3 regions of the Viridibacillus sp. KH_047 genome follow, and region 3 is predicted to be linked to each of the others. Evidence: riboswitches for the same ligand, from Rfam matches in the RefSeq annotation. Region 3 holds a riboswitch; each other region holds the start of a gene.
What was found. A riboswitch is a leader RNA that binds a small molecule or an ion and turns the genes downstream of it on or off. The one in region 3 is predicted to bind cobalamin.
Positions count from the first base shown of each region.

Region 1: another riboswitch for cobalamin. It lies ahead of AC3IS5_RS13495 (Ig-like domain-containing protein); the one in region 3 lies ahead of AC3IS5_RS18835 (ribonucleoside-diphosphate reductase subunit alpha).
Region 2: another riboswitch for cobalamin. It lies ahead of AC3IS5_RS11040 (Ig-like domain-containing protein); the one in region 3 lies ahead of AC3IS5_RS18835 (ribonucleoside-diphosphate reductase subunit alpha).

Region 1 covers NZ_CM174479.1:2,730,565-2,735,373, forward strand. Annotated here, with positions in the region: gene AC3IS5_RS13495 (Ig-like domain-containing protein) at 1-2,319, opposite strand, end outside; cobalamin riboswitch at 2,538-2,717, opposite strand; gene AC3IS5_RS13500 (patatin-like phospholipase family protein) at 2,889-3,746, opposite strand; gene AC3IS5_RS13505 (hypothetical protein) at 3,878-4,075, opposite strand; gene AC3IS5_RS13510 (Ig-like domain-containing protein) at 4,257-4,809, opposite strand, start outside.
Region 2 covers NZ_CM174479.1:2,207,683-2,212,491, forward strand. Annotated here, with positions in the region: gene AC3IS5_RS11035 (DUF4430 domain-containing protein) at 1-104, opposite strand, end outside; gene AC3IS5_RS11040 (Ig-like domain-containing protein) at 179-2,002, opposite strand; cobalamin riboswitch at 2,192-2,384, opposite strand; gene AC3IS5_RS11045 (hypothetical protein) at 2,544-2,702, opposite strand; gene panF (sodium/pantothenate symporter) at 2,852-4,297, opposite strand; gene AC3IS5_RS11055 (YhdT family protein) at 4,297-4,563, opposite strand.
Region 3 covers NZ_CM174479.1:3,852,536-3,857,344, forward strand. Annotated here, with positions in the region: gene AC3IS5_RS18830 (ribonucleotide-diphosphate reductase subunit beta) at 1-732, opposite strand, end outside; gene AC3IS5_RS18835 (ribonucleoside-diphosphate reductase subunit alpha) at 745-2,970, opposite strand; cobalamin riboswitch at 3,151-3,329, opposite strand; gene AC3IS5_RS18840 (PepSY domain-containing protein) at 3,565-4,746, opposite strand.

The DNA.
Region 1 (4,809 bases), 1.1 Mb from region 3:
AATTCCTTGAGATACGACTTGATCGTAATCTGCTAGTTTTTCAAGTAAATTATTACCACCAACATTTGCTGGATCTTTACCAATAGCTGCTAAAGCAATGATTAGACGAGAATACTCAGTATATTTTCTAGTATCTAAAATGCCTTTTTTTGAAATAATATGGTTTTCTACTGCTTTATAATATTTCTCAAAATAACCTTTTGGTACTGGTTGTCCCGACCTAGCTAAAGTGAGAATGGCCCACTCATTTCCGAATTCAGGATTTTGAGTAGTAGCTAATAGATAATCCGCATTTTTTTTAATAGCAGTTGATAGAACTGGTGTCACACCATTTTCTTCTGGTGTTCCTGGTTTTACATCAGATGGATTTTTTCCATCTATTGTATAGAACCATTCGATACGATCGCCAGCCTTTACTATTAGCTTGTCTGAGCTAACATTAGGTAATATTCCATTAACGCTATACATCCACCCACTTAATGGACCTCTATCAAATTCAGACAAACCACCTATCATAGATACATATATACCCATCGATGATCCTTTAGCTGTAATAGAAATATTATTTTCTTTCGTTACTCTATCTAAAACACTGTACACCGAATCACTTTCATGAATAGCGATATTATTTGAGAATAAGCCAGCAATAGAAAATGATACTTTCCCGGTTTGCTCCGTTGATCCTCCCCCATCAATTGGTGGATTTGTTGCTCCTCCTCCACCTGTTGGGGGAGTTGTAGGATTGTCAGGTTCTTTTATTTCAAATATTTTTGTTGTATCAAGGCTTAAAGTGATTTCTTGGGCTAAATCTGTTCCTTTTAGGGCACGAGCTGTTGAATCTGTATAGTGCACTTTTAATACGATTTCTTGATCAATTGCTAGACCTTCCTGAATACATGTCAGGTCTGAACATTCTAATGAATTAAATGTATTACCTTGCTTTAATTCAATTTTATTAATCAATTTATTTAATTTTATTGATAGATTTATTTTTTTATTTTCAATTATGGCTGTAAAATCTGTTTTAGCTATAACTTCTTTGAATGCGTCAGGTTTTATATCATTAAGTTTATTTATTTGTACAGGTATTGTATATTTTTTCAATGGATCAATATTTTCTGGTGCTATTGGTTTTGGATTATTTAACTCTGGAATATCTGCTGATTTTAACTCTGCAAATATTGATTGTTGACGGTATGCATCTGCTAGAGCAATTGCAACTTGTTCGGTAGCCATCATATTGGTTTTCGTATCTTTGATCATCCATTTAAATGAACCATCTTCTAATTGGTAATCATCAATCATTTTTTCAAGAATATTAACTTTTTGACCGTCTTTTTCATAGCTCCATTTGTCCGTTGTTAAATCTTCTCCAACTGCAGCAAGCCCCATAATAATACTTGCCATTGAGTTCGTATTATTAACAAAGCCATCTTTTTGATATTTTGCATGAATACCATCTACTGCTTTTTTTATAGATTCGTTAATTGTTTCATTAGAATTATCAGCATTATTTAATAGCGTTAATGCAGTTAAATCCCAACCTGTTACATCTAAATCATCAGATGAACCAAATCCAGAGAATAATCCTGAACTATTTTGTTTCTTTAATATTACTTCTAAATGTTTGGCTTTATTATAGTCTGCATTTGCTAAGCCTAGCGCAATTGATGCCCAAGATTCACCATATGCTGTGGAAAAGCTACCGTCAGTTTGTTGTTTGTTTTGTAAATCTTCAACAATGTTGCGTTGTCCAAGGTTGGTAGGATCTAACCCTAGAATATAAGCACCTATAATAGTACCTGCATCTTCATTTGAAGTGCTTGAAGCAGCAGTTTTAGGTTTCACCCAAAAAGAATGTTCACTGGTAATTTCAAAGCCAGGTTCCCATTGATACTTTTGAACATCGATGCCTAGAGCATACATAGCAGTTAGCGACCAGTAACCACTATGTGAACTAATCACTATGTTACTAATCTTTTTATTGTTATTATTATAGAACTCTTTTACTTTTTCGATTGATTCGACTAGTTTTTCATTTACAGTTGGTTTTACGTGTTCTGTTAAATCTCCTTGTTCAGCCGTTTCTTCTATTTTCTCAGTTTTTTCTGCTTTCTCCGTATCTTCTATTGTCGGTGGTACAGACTCTCCAGGATCAACTTTCCCCTCAGATTGTGTTTCATCCCCAATATTTTCTATTATATTTTCATTTCCTAGTTCTGTACTATTTTCCGCTTGAGCTGAAAACGGTGTTAGTAAAGATAAAAACAGTACAAAGGTTAAAGTAAAGCTTATGTATCGTTTTAACATGTAGTTCATTTTGAATCCCCCTCTTACATATTTTTGTTACTTTCGAATAGTGAGAAATGCATTTTCATAATTAGTCTCCATCATAAAAATTTGTACACACAAAAAAGCTACTTCTCCACGGAGAAATAGCTTAAAGACACAAAATAATAAGACAAAAAAAATAATAAGACAAAAAAACGTCAAATGTTGTTTGTTTTTGCCGTATACTCACTTTAATCCGAAGAGTAGATATACGCTATGAAATAGGTAGGTCTCCTGGCTCATGCTTCACTTTACTTTAAGGGCCTTCCCGTTAATTAACAGTGGCATTCCTTATTTCATCAGCACTTACAGTTGCGGATACAGCTTCGGCATTAAACCGAATTCCCTTTTATGCATTTTAATGCACCTAATTCTGGCATACGATATTCACTTACTATAAATTTATCACAATAATAAAAAAAATCTATACTTTTCGGAAAAATTAAATTAAATTTGTACATAAAAACTCAATATTCTACATAATAGACCTTAAAAATTGGTTTTCTCCTACTTGAGCAAAAACAGACTCTCGCACCTGAGAATCTGTTTTTGCTCTTCTATATATTTAAAAAACCCTTTAATTCATCCATTTGTTTTGCGGCTTTCTTATAGCCCATATCATAATTTGCTCGCATCTGAGTTAAATCTTTTTCGAAGCTATTTAATGGTGCATCTGGCCTGAAAATAAAGGCTCTTCCCTCTTTTTCCAAACGTTCACAATAATCGAGCGAGGCATTATAATGCTCCACACGTTGTTCCATGCTTTTTACTAAATTGGGATATCGTTTACGAAGGAGCTTCATGACTAATTTACTTTGGCGATCTATTACTTTTCGATAGCCTTTTGGTCGAGTTAACACAAGCACATGCTTTTCAAAACCTTCATCTACTAAATGCTGAATAGGAATTGGATCTGCTAATCCCCCATCATAGTATGGAGTACCATTTATCTTAATCTCTGGGAACAATACAGGAATTGCACAAGTAGCGCGCAATAATGTACATTCCTTATCCATATCAAGTGCGTCCATATACTCTATGGCCCCTGTATACGCATTTGTAACACCAAATTTTACTGTTCCCTCGAATTGTTGGAATCTATCCCAGTCAAATTTATCTAGCTCATTTGGAATTATATTGTAAGCAAAGTCTAATCCAAATAAACTTCTTTCTCGCCAAAAATTACGAATGCCTATATAGCGTTTGTCATGACGATAATTAACAAGAACGCGAAGTGAACGCTCTTTTTGCTCCGACACATATGAACAGGCATTAATAGCCCCTGCTGAAATACCGACAACATGTGGCATCATTATCTCTTCATCTAAAAAAGCATCGAGTACGCCTGACGTAAATAATGTACGGAATGTTCCGCCCTCAAGCACTAAACTTGTATCCTTCACATTGACCTGCATTGAATCACTCTTTCACTATTTTTCTATGATTATTTTATCATATCACTTGCACTTAGAAATAAGCGAAAACAGCCGCTTAGATTCAATCTCTGATTGATGTAATTCCCTAATATAAGACAGTACAGCATATTTTATGTTCCCAGAAGAAGAAGAAGATAAATAGCTGCGTAAACAGGTAGTGCAATTGAAGTAATTAGATACATTGTCATCCCGCCTTTAGAAAGTCTTCTTTTCCACTTAGTTAATTTAAGCTGCCTACAATAAATAGCGCTAGAAATGAATATTAATAAAAAGGCTAAATCCTTAATATTTTCTAAAATGATAATCAAATAATCAGCTCCTTTTAGGTTTTGCACTAAGAGAATTATATTGTAAATATCCCCAAAACCCTTTACGTAATTTAAGCTTCTTCAAAACAATAATCAAGTTAGACAGCTCCAAATAAAAAAAGGGTAGTCCTAAAAGGCCGGTTTTTACCGACTTTTAGGACTGCCCTTTCTCACATGACCATTACTTTACTTTCACGCTCAGTTTGCTGCTTTTATTTCCTGCTTCATCTTTTGCGTAAATTGATAGTTTAGTATTTGCTTTTTGTTTTTTGATTTTCACACTGAAATTGCCTTTGCTTGATGCTTTAGCTGAGCCAATTTTTTTATGTTTACTATTGTATATTGTAATTGTTGCTTTTGCTTCAGTTTTACCTTTTACTTTTGTAGTTTTCGATGTAATTTTAGATACTGTTGGTTTTTTTGGTGCAATTTTATCTTTTACAGTTATTGTTTTTGTTACACCTTTATTACCAATTGTATCTTTCGTTTTAACGACTAATTTTACGTTCGCTTTTTGTTTTGGAATCTCCAGTGTATAGTTGCCTTTGCTACTCGCTTTTGTTGATTTTAGTTTAGAGCCTTTATAAATAGAAACAGTTGCTTTTGCTTCTGTAGTCCCTTTTACAGTAGTTGTTTTGTTTGAAATTGTCCCCACTGTGAGTTTCGTTGGTCCAATTTTATCTAATACAGTAATTGTTTTTGTTACACCAGCATTGCCAGCTTCGTCTGTAGTC
Region 2 (4,809 bases), 1.6 Mb from region 3:
TGCTCAGTTTGATTATTATATTCTTCAACAGATTGAATCTTACAGCCTGTAATAATGATCAATGAGAGAATCATCATTAGCCATAATGGTATTAATTTTTTCATTTATCGCACCTCTTCTTATAGATGGGAATAGGGTGCTGGAGAAAAACTCCAACACCCTTCCTATTTCTTTCAAATTATTTCGTTTTAACGGTTACTTTTGATGCATTACTTTTGTTTCCGGCTTTGTCTTTGGCATAGACTGTCAATTTAGTATTAGCCTTTTGATTTTTAATTTTAACAGTAAATTGACCTTTACTATTTACAGTGCCTTTACCGATAGACGTTTTACCTTTTAATACATACACTTTTGCACCTTTTTCAGCTGTCCCTGTAACTTTACTAGTTGAAATTGTTACTTTTTTTACTGATGGTGCTTTAGGAGCGGTTTTATCAGCTACTTTTACTGTGTATGCTTTACTCTTATTTTTAGCTGCATCTGTGACATAAATTTTCAATGTTGAATTAGCTTTTTGCTTTTTGATTGTTAAAGAGTATGTGCCTTTCGTAGATGCAGTTGTTGAAGCTAGTAGCTTAGAGCCGTTATAAATCGTAACTTCCGCGCCTGCTTCAGCTTTGCCTTTAACAATTGTTGTTTGATCACTAACTATATTAGCTGTTGCAACTACTGGTGCTGTAATATCTTTAACAACTATTGAGGCATTGTTACTTCTTACACCATCAGCATTTTCTGCAATTGCAATAATATTGCTTCCAGCTGCTTGCTTTTTAATTGTTACGGAGAAATTCCCTTTAGCATCCGCTTTAGCTTTGTTCAGTAAATTATTGTTATTGTAAATATAAACAGTCGCATTCGCTGTAGCTTTTCCTTTAACAACAGTTGCGCTATCACCAATAGAATCCACTACAGGTGCAGCAATATCTACTGCGTAGAACTTGATAGACTCTGTAGCATCAGACATATCATAAATACGATTTTTTCCATTTTCAAAGCGATCATATGCAGCAAGTGCACGTAAACCTTGCTCCGATGACATTAGGTTTGGAATTTTAAGTGATAAACCGCTCTTTAATCCACCCGTAGCACTATCTACAAAACTTACTAGGTTAGAAACAGCCCAGTTACCATCACCTTTAATGAAACGTGGATCCGTCTTTGGATTTGTTTGATTAGACGATAAATTGATGATGAATTGAGATACTGTTTCAGGGCTGTCACCTTTTGCCCATTCTGAGTAGAATCCAGCTTGTTCACCTAATTCTTTGCCTAAATAATCATTTGCTTTTTCAACAGCTGCTTTTACCTTGGCATCATTTGTATAAGGTGCTAAAGTAGTAGCCGTCATAGACGTTGAATCTTTATCAGACCCATATGCTAGAGCCCACGCAAATGACCCATCTTCAAATTGATCTTTTACTAAATCATTTACTAATTTCGTTCTTGTAATCTCTTCGTATTTCGCTTCATTTGATAAATCATAATTTTTCGTATCAATAGCGTTTAAGAAATGAAATTTATTCCCATTAGTTAATTTTTTTGCTTCTTCAGTAGCCAAATATGTATCATACATGGACTTAACTAGATCATAGCCCCCAACATTACGTGGATCTTTGTTGATAGCTGTTAATGCAATAATGACTTTTGAATACTTACCAACGTCTTCAGAGATTTTGCCGTCTTTACTTTTAATCTCGTTAACAAGATTGTTGTAATAAGTTTCATAGTATTTAGATGGAACTGGAATGCTAGAACGAGCGAAATCTGTTACATAGTCTTCATCACCGAATGATGGGTTAGGCACTTGTTGCAGTAAAAATGCCGCTGTTGAATTTAAAACGTTCTTATAACTAACATCTTTCGCTGGTACTTGAACTGTCGCTGACGTATTTTCTGCAGCGTTTACTGTCGACAACAATTGTCCCGGTAGTTGTGAAAAGGCTAATAAACTTGCCATACCGATTGGTGCTACCCATTTTCTTACCCATTTACTTGTGTACATGTTGAAATCCCCCATATCTTTTTGTGAATTATTTCGAGTTTTTACTTCAAAAGGATAAACATATATATAAAAGGGCAAAAAAATATCCCTTTACACAATGTAAAGAGAATTTGGACGGCGAAATGCCAAAAAAATGTACAATTATACACAAAAAAGGCCTTCGATGCTCCAAATCTCCCCCTCGAAGATTGAAACTACATTATAAAAGCAGGTCTCCTGGCTTGTGTATCTATTTACTCTTGTCCCTTCCCAGCGCATTTAACATGCACCAGTGGTTCGCAACAATTTCATCCACACTTACAGTAGCGGGGCTGCATCGGATTTACACCGATTTCCCTATTAGCTTATGATGAACATAAGCACTCTTATAAGAAATATTTAATTGTCTATTCATCTAAAGTATTTCATAAAAGTATTAGAATGTAAATTATTTTTTTGTATTTTAGTAAGATTCAGATTTATTCCGCTTAAAGTCATAAAAAATCAACAAAACCCTACCTGTTTTAGCAACGGGTAGGGTTATTATAAAATTGCTATGGCATCAGACTTCGTAATCACCGCTTCCCTTCGTATGTTGATTGAATGCGTTTAATTGCTCTACTGTTAAGTTTCTCACGTAAAGATAAAAATTCATCGACTCCATACCATAATTTTCACAAGCTAGACAGTACGTTTCATAACCTTCTCTATACATTTCCATATAAACCCTCCTGTTATATAACAAATTAATTATTTTTTATTAATATATAACAGTTAGAGTTATCTGTCAATTAATTTCACAAAAATTATTAACCGATTTTTCCACAAAAAAACACCAAACTTTATAATTGAAAGTTTGGTGTTTCCCTATTAAATGATCGATTTTCCAGTATTAACTTTGTCCTTCGTAACAAGACTTACTACAACAAATGCTACTAAGGATAAAATAATCGGTAACGTAACCGTATGCATACCGAATACACTTGGCATTATTTGATCAATGTAGATATAAGATGAAATCCCGATAATCATTGATGCAATCGCACCGTATTTGTTTCCGGTTTTCCAATAGAGACCGAATACAACCGGCCATAGGAATACAGATTCCAATCCACCAAAAGCAAATAAGTTCAGCCAAATAAGTAAATCTGGTGGGCGTAGAGCTACTAGTACAACTGCGATACCAATGATAGTAGTGACATAGAAACTTACTTTTTTTATCTGTGCATCTGATGCAGTTGGTTTTATATAGTTTAAGTAAATATCTTTTACTACCGTAGAACTTACTAAAATAAGTAAAGCATTAACGGTAGACATAATGGCTGCCATTGGAGCAGCAAGAACAATTCCCGCTAAGTAAGGTGGTAATACTTTTAGCGTCAGTAAAGGCATCACTTTATCGCCTATTTCTACGCCTGGTAATACCGGACGTGCTAGTACACCGATTAAATGCATGCCAAACATAATTGTAGCAAGTGCAATTGTGCCAATAATAATGGCTAAATGCATGCCTTTTGAGTTTTTATATGACATTGCACGAACGGCAATTTGAGGTAAGCCAATTACACCTATCCCAATTAAAATCCAAAATGTCGATACGTATAATGGCGTTAAACTACGATCTGCCCCATATGGAGATACAAGATTCGGATTTTCAGCGACTAAATCACTCATTATATTTGAAATTCCACCACCAGCAATAACCGTTGCGACAAGTAAAATGATTGTTCCAATGAGCATTACAGAACCTTGAACTGCATCCGTTAATGCTACTGCACGGAAACCGCCAATAATCACATAAATTAATACAGCACCTGCAAAGATAAACAATGCAGCAGAATAGTTTAAGCCTGTTAATGACTCAATTAATCGCGCCCCGCCAATCCACTGAGCTGCCATAGATGCAAATAAGAATAAAATAATACTAACTGCTGATACAATGACAACTGTTTTACTTTGATATCGTTCACGTAAAAAATCAATTAGTGTTATTGCTTGATACTTACGTGCAATAATTGCAAATTTTTTACCGAGAATCATTAAAACGAAATAACCTGCTGGTAACTGTGCCATAGCCAAAAGAACCCAACCGAGTCCTGTATTATAGGCAACACCTGGTCCTCCTATAAAACTCCCCGCGCTACCGTATGTCGCCAACATTGTCATCGCAAGTAAGAAACCACCCATTTCACGTCCGCCAAGGAAATATTCTTGCAAGAACGAATTTGATTGCATAACTTGGCGATTTGCCCATATTCCAATTCCAAATATAAGTACTAGAAAAACCACTAATGGAATAATCACTTGCCATTGTATCATTTGAGTTCACCCTCCTCATCGTCAAATGGCACATCTTTGAAGAGGAATTTAATAACGAAAACTATTAGGATGACCATAAAAATAGTACCTGCAATACAGCTATAGAAAAACCACTCTGGAAAACCAAGTACATATGTATAAGAAGACGGATCTCCTGAGCCCATCCCATAAGCAAAGCCAAACCAAATACTAAAATTGATGATTACAAGAATCACCCCAATGATGGCCTCACGATGCGCAATTTTAAATCGCTTATCATTCATATAACAATCTCCTTTATGACGAATCACAACATATTAAAAATAAGTTGCTTTTATAATAATACGTTCTCATTAAAAAAATTGAAAGTATAGAGTTTAGTTTACATAATATTATTATGTAAACTAATGAAAAATACATATTATGTATATAAATATTTAATTAACATAAATAAGAATAAAAACTACAATAATTTGATTCCGAAGTATCTAAGAGTAGCCTATTTACTCAAATAGATTGAGAGGTTTAAG
Region 3 (4,809 bases):
CTCTGGCGTATCGTATTCAGGATACTCTTCTAACAATTCTTTATAGATTTTAACGAATAGGTCAACATGAAGCTGTTCGTCACGGTTTATATAGTTAATCATTGTACTCGTTGCTACCATTTTTTGATTGCGTGCTAAATGGTAGAAGAATGCGAAGCCAGAATAGAAAAATAAACCTTCTAAAATGACGTCATAGACGATGGAATTTAACATATGGTCGATATTAGGTTCTTCAGAAAATGTTTTATATCCTTTAATAACAAAGTCATTTCGTTTTTCAAGGACTGGCTCTGTACGCCAGAAATCAAATACTTTATCTTGCTCATCTTTTGATACTAAACTTGAAAGAATATATGAGTAAGAATGGTTATGAATTACTTCCTGCTGTGCAAGGATAATCATTAAAGCATTTAAGCTAGAATCTGTTAAATAATCTGCCACTTTTCCTGCATAGTCTGTTTGAACACTGTCTAACATTGCAAGTAATCCGATTGTTTTCATAAATGCTTCTTTTTCATTCGCTGTTAATGTTGGGAACTCTTTAATATCGTTCCCCATATTAATTTCGAAAGGAGTCCAAAAGTTACCTAGCATCTTTTTATATTTTGGATACGCCCAGCTAAAACGAACATCATCCCAGTTTAATATATTTGAAGAGCTCCCGTTTACAATACCTGTTGAACGGTTTGGAGCTGTTTTATCCATTAATTTTCGTTTTTCTAGTTTCGTCATCGTTAGTTCCTCCTAGCTTGCACATGATTCACATTCTAATAATTCAACCGATGTTGAGCGAACGTAGTATGTCGTTTTAATGCCTAGTTTCCAAGCGTTTAAGTGCAATTCTAATAGTTCTTTAGCTTTTACAGTGTTTTGTACATATATATTTAACGAAATACCTTGGTCGATATGACGGGCACGTGCTGCGTTTTGTTTTAAAGTCCAATTTTGATCAATAAAGTAAGCAGATTTGTAATACCAAGTTGTTTCTTGGTTCAAATCAGGAACAGTTACCGGGATCTTATAATCCTTTTTCTCTTCTGAATAAGATTTTTGGAAGATTGGATCGATACTCGCCGTACTTCCTGCAATAATCGATGTTGATGAGTTCGGCGCAATAGCTATTACATAACCGTTACGCATACCATTTTCAGCAACTGCTTGTTGTAATGCAGCCCACTTTTCACCTTTATATTGGCGTTTTGTGAAGTATTCTCCTGTTTGCCAGTCCGAACCTTCAAATAATGGATATTGACCCTTTTCTTTTGCTAATTCCATTGATGCTTGAATTGTTAAATAAGCAATTTGCTCATAAAGCTTGTCCGCAAATTCAACAGACTCCTCTGATTCCCATGCAATGCTCTTCAGTGCCAATAAATGATGCCAACCGAATGTACCAAGACCAATTCCACGATATCGTGCATTGGTGCGTTCTGCTTGTGGAACAGGAATACGATTTAAGTCGATAACATTATCTAACATGCGCACTTGAATTGGGATTAATCTTTCTAAAGCCTCAGCAGGGACAGCTCGTCCAAGGTTTATAGATGATAAGTTACATACAACGAAATCTCCAGGTTTGCGGCGCGTTACAATAACATCATCTTCTAATGTAATTGATTCGAACTTAGTAGCGCTCATGTTTTGGAAGATTTCTGTACATAAATTACTTGAGTAAATCATACCTTCATGTTTATTAGGGTTTTTACGGTTTACTTCATCACGATAGAACATGAATGGTACGCCAGTTTCTAATTGGCTACGCATAATACGTTTCATGATATCAATTGCTGGTACAGCTTCACGTGTTAATATCGGGTTCGCTAAGCAAGCTGCGTATTTTTCACGGAATGATCCTTGTCCACGCTTTTCGTCATAGTAATCTTCTAGATTAAAGCCCATTACTTCGCGAACTTCATGCGGGTCAAATAAGTGCCAATCTTCACGTGCTTCAACAGCCTCCATGAAAATATCTGGTAAGCTTACGCCTGTGAAAATATCATGTGCGCGCATACGTTCATCACCGTTATTTAATTTTAAATCTAAGAATGGGAATATATCTTTATGCCAAATATCAAGATAAATAGCAATCGCGCCTTGGCGTTGACCTAATTGATCTACTGATACTGCTGTATTATTTAGTTGTTTAATCCAAGGAACAACACCGCTTGATGCCCCTTTGAAACCACGAATGGATGAGCCACGGCTACGTACTTTCCCCATATAGACGCCGATACCACCGCCAAATTTCGAAAGTGTCGCAACATCAGTATTTGAATCATAAATACTTTGTAAGCTGTCATCCACTGTATCAATAAAGCAACTTGATAATTGACCATGTGTTTTACCTGCATTTGATAATGTAGGAGTAGCAGTCGTCATATATAAATTACTCATTGCCCAGTAGGATTCTTTAATTTTCGCAAGGCGATCTGTTTTTTCATTTTGCATTAGTGTCATCGCTATAATCATCCAACGCTCTTGAGGCAATTCGATTGGTGTTTTGTCAAAATCTCGAGTTACATAACGATCCAACAGTGTTTTCAATCCGATATATGTAAAGATTTCATCACGTTTGGGTTCAATCATTAAGCCAATCTCTTCAAGTTCCTGTTTTGTATATTCTTTTGTTAAAGCTGGATCATATAAACCTTTTTCGACAAGCTTCTCAACTTGTTTAGCAAATGCTGTGTATACCTGTCCTACTTCTAATTGGCGTACTGTAGATGCTTCTTTATAAACACCCGCCAATAATAAGCGAGCTGCAACGAATGTCCAATATGTGTCTTCTTCATCTAAAAAGCTTAACGCTTCTAGGCTCATCGCCTTCGTCCATTCAGCATCAGTGCCTTCTGGATTCTTATTTTCCCAGCGTTCTGACTTTCTAATAAGCTGACTAATTTCCTCTCTACCAAACTCTTCCTCTAATTGAGATAATAATATTGCTCTTTCATATGTCATTAATTGGACCATATCGTCGTCTCCTTTTTTACAAATATAAAAAGCGATGAATCTGCCTTCTTCGGCAGAGCCATCGCTCTAGGTTTTAAAATTGGAAACAGGCGAAATCACAACAAAAAAATACTTTTAAAATCAAAAGTAAATTGTTTAATGTAAAGTCTCTCGCTTCCACTTCTCAACCCCCGAAGAAAGTGTCGTCATGCGAAAAAGGCAGGTCTACTGGCTCATGCATCATCCAACTGTCACCCTTCCCAAGCATTGCTCAGTGGTTCATTGACAGTTGTCCGCATTCACAGTTGCGGGGACAGCTTCGGTTTCTCTACCGAATTCCCTTTTAAACCGTATATGGTACCTTTTTTCGCTCACATACTATATATTGTGTTTTACTGATTAATCTAATCTAACATATTGTGTTCCTGTCAGACAAGTGGAAATGCTAAATTAAAGTAAATGAAAGCAAAAGACCTACGAAAAATGTTTTATTATTTCCTATAATGTCTATTTTTATTTTTAAAAACAGGATGTTAGGATTGTTTTTAAAAATAAAATAATAAAGAACTACCCAAAAATCTATTTTGGGTAGCATAAAATCTATTTTAGTAAAAATTAGTCGTCTTCATACTCTTTTTCGAAGTCTAGAATAGCACCAGTTTTAGCATCAATTTCTAATTCGTATTCGTACATACCATCTTTAACTTCAATTTCATAAACGCCGTCTTCTTCATCTAATTCAATTTTAGTAATTGTCCCTTTTGCTTTTGTTAAAGCAATTTGAGAAGCTTTTTGCTCACCAATGAAAGGTGTTGCTGGATTATTTGGTGTTTTTGTAATTCTTTCTTTATCAGTAATCATAACTTTCCCAGTTATTGCATCGACATCGATATCATATTCATAATCGGTAGTTAAAATCTCAAATTCATATACTCCATCTTCACGGTCATACTCTGCTTTTTTCACTGTACCATTAACACTTTTTAATGCAATTGCTTTTGCTTCTTCAATACCTATTACTTTATTAGGTGTTGAAGGATTTGCTGTATTTCCAGTGTTAGGAGTACTTGGTTTAGTAGTTGTGATTACATCGTCAGCTACTTCTGATTCTTTTTTAAGTATTTTCCCTGTTTTTGCATGAATTTCAAATTCATATTCTGTTGTGCCATTAATAATTTCGATTTCGTATACGCCATCACTTTTATCTAATTTGGCTTTTTGTACAGTACCGCCGACATTATTTAAAGCTATTTGTTTCGCTTTTTCTAAACCAATTACTTTGCCAGTTACTACTTTTTTCGAAATCTTCTCTTTTTCTTTTTTCACAATTTTCCCTGTGTACGCATTGATATCAAAATCGTATTCATACCCAGCTCTAATGATTTCAATTTCGTAAATACCATCTTCTCGATCTAATTTGGCTTTTTTGACTGAACCTTTAACCGATTTTAATGCTATTTCTTTCGCTTTTGCTAAACCAATTACATTTTTATTATTTACTGTATTAGAAACTTTTGTTGTTTCTGTTTTCTTTTCTAGTAACTTTCCCGTTTTAGCATCTAATGTTAATTCGTATTCTTTACTTTTGCCTCGTACATCAATTTCATATACTTGAACACCTTTTTCTTTGTCCAACTCTACTTTATATACTGTACCTTTTACGTAGCTAAGTGCTTTTTTCGAAATTTCTTCTGAAGATAAAATTTTACCTGAGTTAGTTTGAATACCCGCTGCCGCAACTACTCCAGAGACTGCAAGTGATCCTGTAATTGCTAATGCCGTAATCATTTTTTTCATAATTAATTTCCTCCTCTTTGTTGATACTTATACTTTACACATTGAAAATGAAAGAATAAGGAG